DNA from 2 places in the Sphaerisporangium sp. NPDC049457 genome. Region 1 is predicted to be linked to the other one. Evidence: riboswitches for the same ligand, from Rfam matches in the RefSeq annotation. Region 1 holds a riboswitch; the other holds the start of a gene.
The links. Region 1 has a riboswitch for cyclic di-AMP ahead of ACZ6QO_RS22175 (CHAP domain-containing protein). Riboswitches for the same ligand answer to the same signal wherever they lie in the genome.
Positions count from the first base shown of each region.

Region 2: linked by a shared signal. The riboswitch ahead of ACZ6QO_RS32525 (coiled-coil domain-containing protein) and the one ahead of ACZ6QO_RS22175 (CHAP domain-containing protein) in region 1 are both predicted to bind cyclic di-AMP.

Region 1 covers NZ_JBVJHR010000014.1:28,157-32,317, forward strand. The annotation lists gene ACZ6QO_RS22170 (hypothetical protein) at 1-979, opposite strand, end outside; cyclic di-AMP (ydaO/yuaA leader) riboswitch at 1,467-1,618, shown strand; gene ACZ6QO_RS22175 (CHAP domain-containing protein) at 1,630-2,319, shown strand; gene ACZ6QO_RS22180 (ABC transporter substrate-binding protein) at 2,844-4,161, shown strand, end outside.
Region 2 covers NZ_JBVJHR010000025.1:40,149-44,309, forward strand. The annotation lists partial or broken gene ACZ6QO_RS32515 (DeoR/GlpR family DNA-binding transcription regulator) at 1-231, shown strand, start outside; gene galT (galactose-1-phosphate uridylyltransferase) at 426-1,499, shown strand; cyclic di-AMP (ydaO/yuaA leader) riboswitch at 1,573-1,710, shown strand; gene ACZ6QO_RS32525 (coiled-coil domain-containing protein) at 1,745-2,686, shown strand; gene ACZ6QO_RS32530 (MmcQ/YjbR family DNA-binding protein) at 2,871-3,239, opposite strand; gene ACZ6QO_RS32535 (M50 family metallopeptidase) at 3,260-4,161, opposite strand, start outside.

The DNA.
Region 1 (4,161 bases):
CCGTCGCGGAGGGAGTCCACCAGTCGTCGGGCACGTCCACGGTCTCGACGGGCACCCCGCGCGCGCCCAGCAGGACGCGCAGCGAGGTGACGGCCGTGGACGGCAGGCTCAGCACGCGCTGGCCGGGCCGCAGGTCGCGCAGCGTCATCTCGACCGGCGCCCCGGCGTCGTACACGGTGACGCCGGGGTGGTCGCGGACGGCCGCCAGGTCGCCGGGGTCCTCCCGGCGGTGCGGATAGTAGGCCAGCGGCCCTTCGAGCCCGAAGAGCCATGCCAGGTAACGCTCGCGGCGGATCAGCCCGTTGCGCACCAGCGAGGTGCCGAGGACCACCGTGTTCTCCGCCGGCCGGGGATGGGCGGCCACGGGCTGGGAGCGCAGCCAGGGGAAGTCGTGGGTGACCAGCTCGGCGCCGAGCCCGCGCACGGCGCCGGCCAGGCCGACCGGGACGGGCAGGGCGGTGAACACGGTGAGCCGTCCGGCCCTGGCCGCGGCGCGCAGACGGAGCCCCGCCGCGACGCCGAGGGCCCGGCGGGACGGCCCTGCCTGGGACCGGGCGCGCAGCAGCGGGGCGCCGAGGCCGGCGGTCAGCTGTTCGAGCAGGCGGATCGTGGCCAGGCCGTCGTCGACGACGACCATGCGCGAGGGGAAGGCGGTCAGCGAGGTGAGCTGCATCCTGCCGGAGAACGCGTCGCCGAGGACCCAGGCGGCGCGCCGGCCGGGACGGGGCAGGCCCGCCTCGGCGGTCTCGATGCTCAGCCCGGCGGGGAGCTCCAGCGCGTCCAGCTCGGCGCGGGTGACGCGCAGGCCGGGCAGCCTGCCGCGGGTCACCACGCGCGTGCCCGGCCCGATCACTCCGGCGTACCGCGCCTCGACCGCGCACAGCAGCTGGAGGGGCGACTCCACCCAGGCGACGGCCGACCTCTGCTCCCGTACGCGGCTTCGGCCGTTCCTCTCCACGCCGGGCATTGACACGTTCACGACGACACGCAACCTAGCCGGGCGACGCGACGAAGGGGGGAACGCACGATGAACGGCGGCCGACGGCGGCCGAACCGTCGCCGGACGCGGGCCCGCGTCACGGCCGTCGCCTGAGTAACGCCCGTCTCGTTTGACACTGAAGGCACCCGGCGCTTGAAGTACCACTTCCGGCCGCGCCGTCCCGGCGGCTCCCGGATCGTCCCGCCAGCGGGCCGGGCGCGGCGGCCGGGCCAGAGCCGGCGGTGACCTGCCCGCGTCGCGGCAGGTCAACCCCCGGCCGTGCGCGGCGCACGCGGGCGGCGGCATGCACGCTTTAGCGCTCGCGAATCCTGTCCTGGCGAGAGATTTGTCCTACTTGCATCATGTTTGTCCGATGTATTACTCTCGGAGGAATCCCGGCGCGGGTACCGCCCATCTGGGCGAGCCTCCCGTACCGCTGAGATTGCCCGGCGCGGCCGGTCCTCTGCGGAGAGCCCTCTCCCGCCGTCACGCGCTACCGCCGAATCCGCTCCCACGCGGAACCGGGGACCCACCTCCCTTGGGGTGAATCAGTCGCGCCCGCCCACGGACGCGCCTGTAGGGCGAACCTTCACGCCCGAACCCGTCAGCTAACTCGGTAGGCGGCCGGAAGAAGGAGTTTCAGCTTGTCCATGTTCTCCATGCTCCCGCATCGGCTCCTGGATGCCCCGAAGAACCAGCTGAAGGCTTTCGTGTTCGGCGGCCTCGTGCTCGCACAGGCCGTCACCGGCACCGCGCTCGCGGCGCACGCCGACTCTTCTCCGAAGGACAACGTCGTCGGCGTCGCGCGCAAGGAGGCGGCCAAGGCGATGCGACTCCCCTCCCGGCAGGTCTCCGCCCAGCAGCTGCTGGCGCTGGCGGAGAAGCAGGTCGGGATCAGCGAGAACAGCGAGGGCGGCGGCACCAAGTTCCAGGCCTGGTACATGAGCTCCCCGCGCGCCAAGGAGACGGTGGCCCGCGACACCGGCACGATCGCCGGCTACGCGAACGCCTCCTGGTGCGACATGTTCGTCTCCTGGGTGGGCGCCCAGCTCGGCATGCAGGACACCGTCGGCTCCGACGCCTACACCGTCACCCACGCCAAGTGGTTCGCCTCCCAGGGCCGCTGGGGCACCACGCCCAAGCCCGGCGCGGTGGTGTTCTTCGCCTTCGACGGCAGCAAGAGCGTGGACGGCATCGAGCACGTCGGCTTCGTCATCAAGGACAACGGCGACGGCTCCATCCAGACCATCGAGGGCAACACCAGCGGCGGCCGGGTCGAGATCCGCACCCGGCCGACCTCCCAGGTCGCCGGATACGGCTATCCCAGCTACGCGGCCTGACCTTTCCGCTCTCCCCGCGCCTCATCCCATGGCGTCCCCGTCGCCTCCCCGCGGAGGACGCCGCGCCGCGCCGCGCGGCCGGGCCCACTCCCCCGGCCGCCCGGCGCCGGCGCTCTGGGCGGCGCGGCGCGCCGATCGTCCCGGTCGTCCTGAACGTCCCAATCGGCCTGCCCGAACCCGTACGGGCGGCTTCACCAGTGGCGCATGGATGATTTGCGCCCGACTGTGCCGCATGCGATGGGAGCGCTCCCAATGCTGCCAACGGGGTTTATGGGAGCCCGTAGACGGTTTTCTTCCTCCTAATCGCCACAGGAGTAACAGTTAGGTTTCGGCATATTGACGCCAGCATTGCCCGTCGGGGACCCTTCGTGGGAGCGCTCCCAAATATCGCTCGCAGGTTCACTCCCCGCGAGATCACGACTGAGGGATCCAGCACATCGTGGGCCCGACTGTCGGGGCCGGCCCTCGATGCACCTCCCAATGATCGGGCAACCACCTGAGAGGGGTCCGGAATGATGAACAAAATGCGCCGCGGCAGACTGCTCGCGGTCGCATCGGTGATGACGGCAGCGCTCGGCATCACCACCGCTTGCTCCTCCGGCGACACCGGCGGCGACACCGGCGGTTCGTCGTCGGCCGCGCCTGCCGAGAAGATCACTCTTACGCTGCAGACGTTCGGCGGCGGTACCAACTTCGGGTACAAGGCCGCCGTTGCGAAGTGGAACAGCGACCACCCGAACGTCCAGGTCAAGTACAACAACCTGACCGACAGCTTCGAGAACGTCTACTGGCCCCAGATGCTGCAGTGGCTGCAGTCGGGGACCGGCGCCGGTGACGTGGTCGGCATCGACGAGGGCGGCATGGGCCTCGCCAAGGCCCGTCCCCAGTTCTTCACCGACCTCGGCCAGTACGGCCTGCAGAGCCGCCAGGCCGACTTCCCCGCGTGGAAGTGGGAGAACGGCATCAACAGCGAGGGCAAGCTGTTCGCCCTCGGCACCGACGTCGGCGGCATGAGCATCTGCTACCGCTCCGACCTGTTCAAGAAGGCCGGGCTGCCCACCGACCGCGAGGAGGTCGGCAAGCTCTGGAGCGGCGGCTGGGAGGACTTCATCAAGGCCGGGCAGGACTTCCAGGCCAAGGTCAAGGACGCCAAGTTCGTCGACAGCATCAACACCATCTACAACGTGGTGCTGGCGCAGGAGGCCGCCAAGAACGGCAACGTCACCTACTTCGACAAGAACCAGCAGCTCATCGTCGACAAGAACCCGGCCGTCCGGAGCGCGTTCGACATGGCGACGAAGATGAGCCAGGGCGGTCTGACCGCCAAGCTGCAGAACTTCACCGACGGCTGGAACACCGGCTTCGTGAAGTCGCAGTTCGCGACGCTCGGCTGCCCCGGCTGGATGCTCGGTGTCGTCTCCGGCACGGCGGGCGACAAGTTCAAGGGCAAGTGGGACGTCGCGACGGTGCCCGGCGGCGGCGGCAACTGGGGCGGCTCCTGGCTCGCGGTGCCCAAGCAGTCCAAGCACCCGAAGGAGGCCGCGGAGCTGGCCAGCTACCTGACCAGCGCCGACGCCCAGCTGATGGCGTTCAAGGAGGGCGGCAACCTGCCCAGCACCATCCCGGCGCAGGACAACCCCGAGCTCCAGAGCGCGACCAACGAGTACTTCAACAACGCGCCCATCGGCAAGATCTTCGGGCCGTCCATCAAGTCGCTTCAGCCGATCTTCCTCGGTGAGAAGCACGCGCAGGTCAAGCGCGAGGTGGAGCAGGTGCTCAACGGCCTGGAGCAGGGCTCGGTGCCCGCGGCCGAAGGCTGGCAGAAGTTCGTCGAGGCGGGTC
Region 2 (4,161 bases), on a different contig from region 1:
GTCAGGGCGGGGTTCACCACGCCCAACCTCCTGGAGGCCGAGACCGACCGTGAGCTCGTCGCGGCGGCGCAACGGCTGGTCGTCCTGGCCGACCACAGCAAGTGGGGCACCGTCGGCATCAGCACGATCGCCAGGCTGGAGGAGGCCGACGTGGTGGTCAGCGATACCGGCCTGCCCGAGGAGGCGCGGTCGGCGCTGTCCGAACAGGCCGGCACGCTCATGCTGGCCGATCCGGGCGAGACGACGCTCCAGACGGCGGCGCACGACGCCGCCGCGGAACCCGCCGTCCCGTCGGGCCGGACGGCACAGAGCCCGGAGACGGGACAGGCGGCGCGGGCCGTCGCCGGAACAGACGAACGAGCGGCGCGGGCCGCCGGCAGAACCGAACAGGCGGCGCAGGATGCCGCCGGACAGGAGGTGGCCCGATGAAGCGGACCGTCACCCATCTCGCGGACGGGCGAGAGCTGATCTACTTCGACCGCCGTGACGGCGCCGACCGCGGCGCGGCCGACACCCGGGATCTTCCCGCGCGTCCCCCGGCCTCGGAGCTGCGCTACGACCCGGTGATGGACGAGTGGATCGCGATCGCCGGGCACCGGCAGAGCCGCACGTTCCTGCCGCCCACCGACGAGTGCCCGTTGTGCCCGTCGCGGCCGGGCCACCCCACGGAGATCCCGGCCGCGGACTACGACGTCGCCGTGTTCGAGAACCGCTTTCCGTCCTTCAGCTTCAATCTCGGCCACTACGAGGACGTCGGCGGCCTGAGCGAGGTGCGGCCCGGCGTCGGCCGCACCGAGGTGGTGTGCTTCACCGCCGACCACGACTCCTCCTTCTCCCGGCTCTCGCCCGAGCAGGTCGACCTGGTGCTGCTGGCGCTCGCCGACCGCACCGAGCGGCTCTCCCTGCTGCCCGGCGTGGAGCAGGTCTTCCCGTTCGAGAACCGCGGCGCGGAGATCGGCATCACGCTGGCCCATCCGCACGGCCAGATCTACGCCTATCCGTACGTGACGCCGCGCACGCGGCAGATGCTGGCCTCGGCCGCCCGTTACCGCGAGCGCACGGGCGGCGATCTGTTCGCGGACGTGCTCGCCGCCGAGCGCAAGGCCGAGACGCGCGTCGTCGCGTCGAACGAGCACTGGACGGCGTTCGTCCCGGCGGCGGCGCGGTGGCCGTTCGAGGTGCACGTCTACCTCAACCGCAAGGCCGCGGACCTGCGCGAGCTGGACGCCGAGGAGCGCGCGGCCTTCGGCCCGCTGTACACCGACGTGCTGCGCCGGCTGGACGGGCTGTTCGGGGTGACGATGCCGTACGTCGCGGCCTGGCACCAGGCGCCGGTGCGCACCGGGCGCGACCTCGCCTACCTGCACCTGCAGCTGTTCAGCATCCGGCGGGCGGCGCAGAAGCTGAAGTACCTGGCCGGGTCGGAGTCGGCGATGGGGGCGTTCGTCAACGACGTGCTGCCCGAGGAGGCGGCCCGGATGCTGCGGTCACAGCCGTGACTCACAACACGTCAATGCCCGGGGTCGCCATATATACGGATCTACCACTAGCATCCTTCAGACACCGGCCGTAACGGCCGGTCCGCCTAATCCCAGGCGCCCCGCCTGGGAGCCGGGGACCCAATGGTTCCTTGGGGTGAATCCACTCAGGTGGTAGGGCGACTCCGGCCCGAACCCGTCAGCTAACCCGGTCGGCAGATGGAGAGGAGTGGGCTCTGCCCCCGACTTCCGGTCGCCATGCTTCCGTGGCCGCCTGCGCTCTGGTCGTGGCCGCTCTCGTGCTCGGCCCGTCAACGGCGGGGAACGCCGCCCCCAAGCCCACCGAGAAACAGCTCAAGGCGCAGCTGGCCGCGCTCGGCAAGCGGGTCGACAAGCTGATCGTCACCTACAACGCAAAGCGCGTCGCGGTCGCCAAGGCCAAGGCCGAGGAGAAGACGGCGCGCGAGCGGCTGAAGGCCGCCGAGACCGCGTTGACCGCGTCCGCGGGCCAGGTCGGCGACATCGCCCAGCTGCGCTACCAGGCGGGCAGCGGCCTCGGCATGATGCGGGAGGTCCTGGCCCCCGGCTTCGGCGGCGCGGCGATGCTGGAACAGCTCCAGGCCGAGCAGGCGGCGAAGATCGGCCAGTACACAGCCGCCCGCGACGACCGCAAGAAGGCCGCCGACGACGCGGCCGCGCTCACCGACCGCCTGCGCGAGGACGTCGTCGAGGTGACCTCGCAGCGCAAGGACGCCGAGCAGCTCATCGCCCAGATCAAGGACAAGCTGGACCGGCTCGTCCCCATCGCCCCCGGCAAGCGGGCGAACGGGTCGTGGGCTCCCGAGCTGCCCGCCGGCGGCGACAACATCACCCCGCGGACCCGGCTGATGCGCGCCGAGGTCAAGGACCACTTTCCGTTGCGCTTCCCCGTCGGCTGCTACCGCGCCGAGAACAGCGGGGAGCACCCTCTGGGCAGGGCGTGCGACTTCATGCTCAGCTCGGGCGGGGCGATGCCCTCGCCCGCCGGCGTCGCGATGGGCGAGCAGGTCGCCGCCTGGGCCATCAAGAACGGCGGCAAGCTGGGCGTGAAGTACGTGATCTACCGGCAGCGGATCTACAACCTGGGTTTCCCCGGCTGGCGCGCGATGGCGAACCGCGGCGGCATCACGGCCAACCACTTCGACCACGTGCACATCTCGATGTACTAGCGCCACGAGCCGATGTGCCGGCGCCGCGAGCCGTCCGGCCGCTCGGCTGAGGGTCCGGAGCGGGACGGCGGCGTCAGGGTACGGCATCACGGCGGCGCGGCGGAGTGAAACTTCCACTTCGACACAGGCCTGGAGGTGCGACTTCCGTGACCCGCCGCCCGGCCGGACCAGGCGGCCCGAGGGCTCAGCCGAGCCGGCCGAGCAGGCTCTTGGGAGCGACCAGCCGGTAGGCGTCGGTGACGATCTCGGCGATCTCATCCCAGTCGGCCGCCACGTCGAGATAGACGCCGAGCCAGCCCCTGTGACCCACGTAGGGCGGCCGGAAGAACCGGTCGGGCGCCTCCGCGACCAGGGCTTCCTGTACGCCGGGCGGGGCCGCGCACCAGAAGGCCAGGCGGTCGTCGTGGTGGTGGTCGGCGAACATCACGAAGGTCTTCTTGCCCCGGATGAACCATGTGGGCTCGCCGTGGCTCAGCCGCTCGCTGGTCTCGGGCAGCGCCAGGCAGAGCGCTCTGAGCCGTTCGAGCGCCTCCGGGGCCTCCAACGTCTCCACGCGACCCCCCTCTGAGCGGATCAGCCCGGCAGCCGGATGGGGTTGACGATGTCGGCGTAGATGAGCAAGGTGCCCATGGCCACCAGCATGAGCGCCACCGCGTACGTCAGCGGGAGCGCCTTGGCGATGTCCACATGACCCGGCATCGGCCGGCGGCGCACCCGGGCGTACCCGCGCTTGAACCCCTCCCACAGACCACCGGCGATCTGACCGCCGTCCAGCGGCAGCAGCGGGATCAGGTTGAACATGCCGACGGCGAGGTTGAACCCCGCGAGCAGCTGGATGAACCCGGCGATCTTGTTCTCCAGCGGGATGGCCGCGGCGGCGATCTGGCCGCCGAGGCGCCCGGCGCCGACGACGCTCTGCGGGCTGTCGAGGTCGCGCTCGGCGCCGCCGAAGGCCGCCTGCCATACCCCGACGAGCTTCTGGGGCATGTGCAGCAGCGCGTCGGCGCTGCGCTGGACCAGGTCCACCATGAAGCCGAAGACGTAGCCCGGCCCCTGCTTCTCCACGACGAAGACGGGGGTGATGCCGAGGAAACCGACGTTCTTGTCCAGCTTGGTGGGATCGTCGAGGGAGGGGCGGTCCTGCGCGATGAGGGTGGTGTTCAGCGTCATCGGCCTGCCGTCACGCTCGATGCCGATCGCGACCGGGCCGGCGCCGTGGGCGCGGATCAGCGCGGTGGCGTCCTCCCACGACCGCACCGGCTTGCCGCCGAACGACACGATCTTGTCGTTGGCCCGCAGGCCGGCGACCGCCGCGGGGGTGGGCCGGTGCGCCGGCGTGCACTGCCGGCCCTTCTCCTGCTCGGCCACGGTGATGACGCACTTGGAGACCTCGCCGACGGCGGGCTTGGGCACCGAGATGCCGAAGCCCATCAGGACGACCGCGAACAGCGCGAAGGCCAGCAGGAAGTTCATGG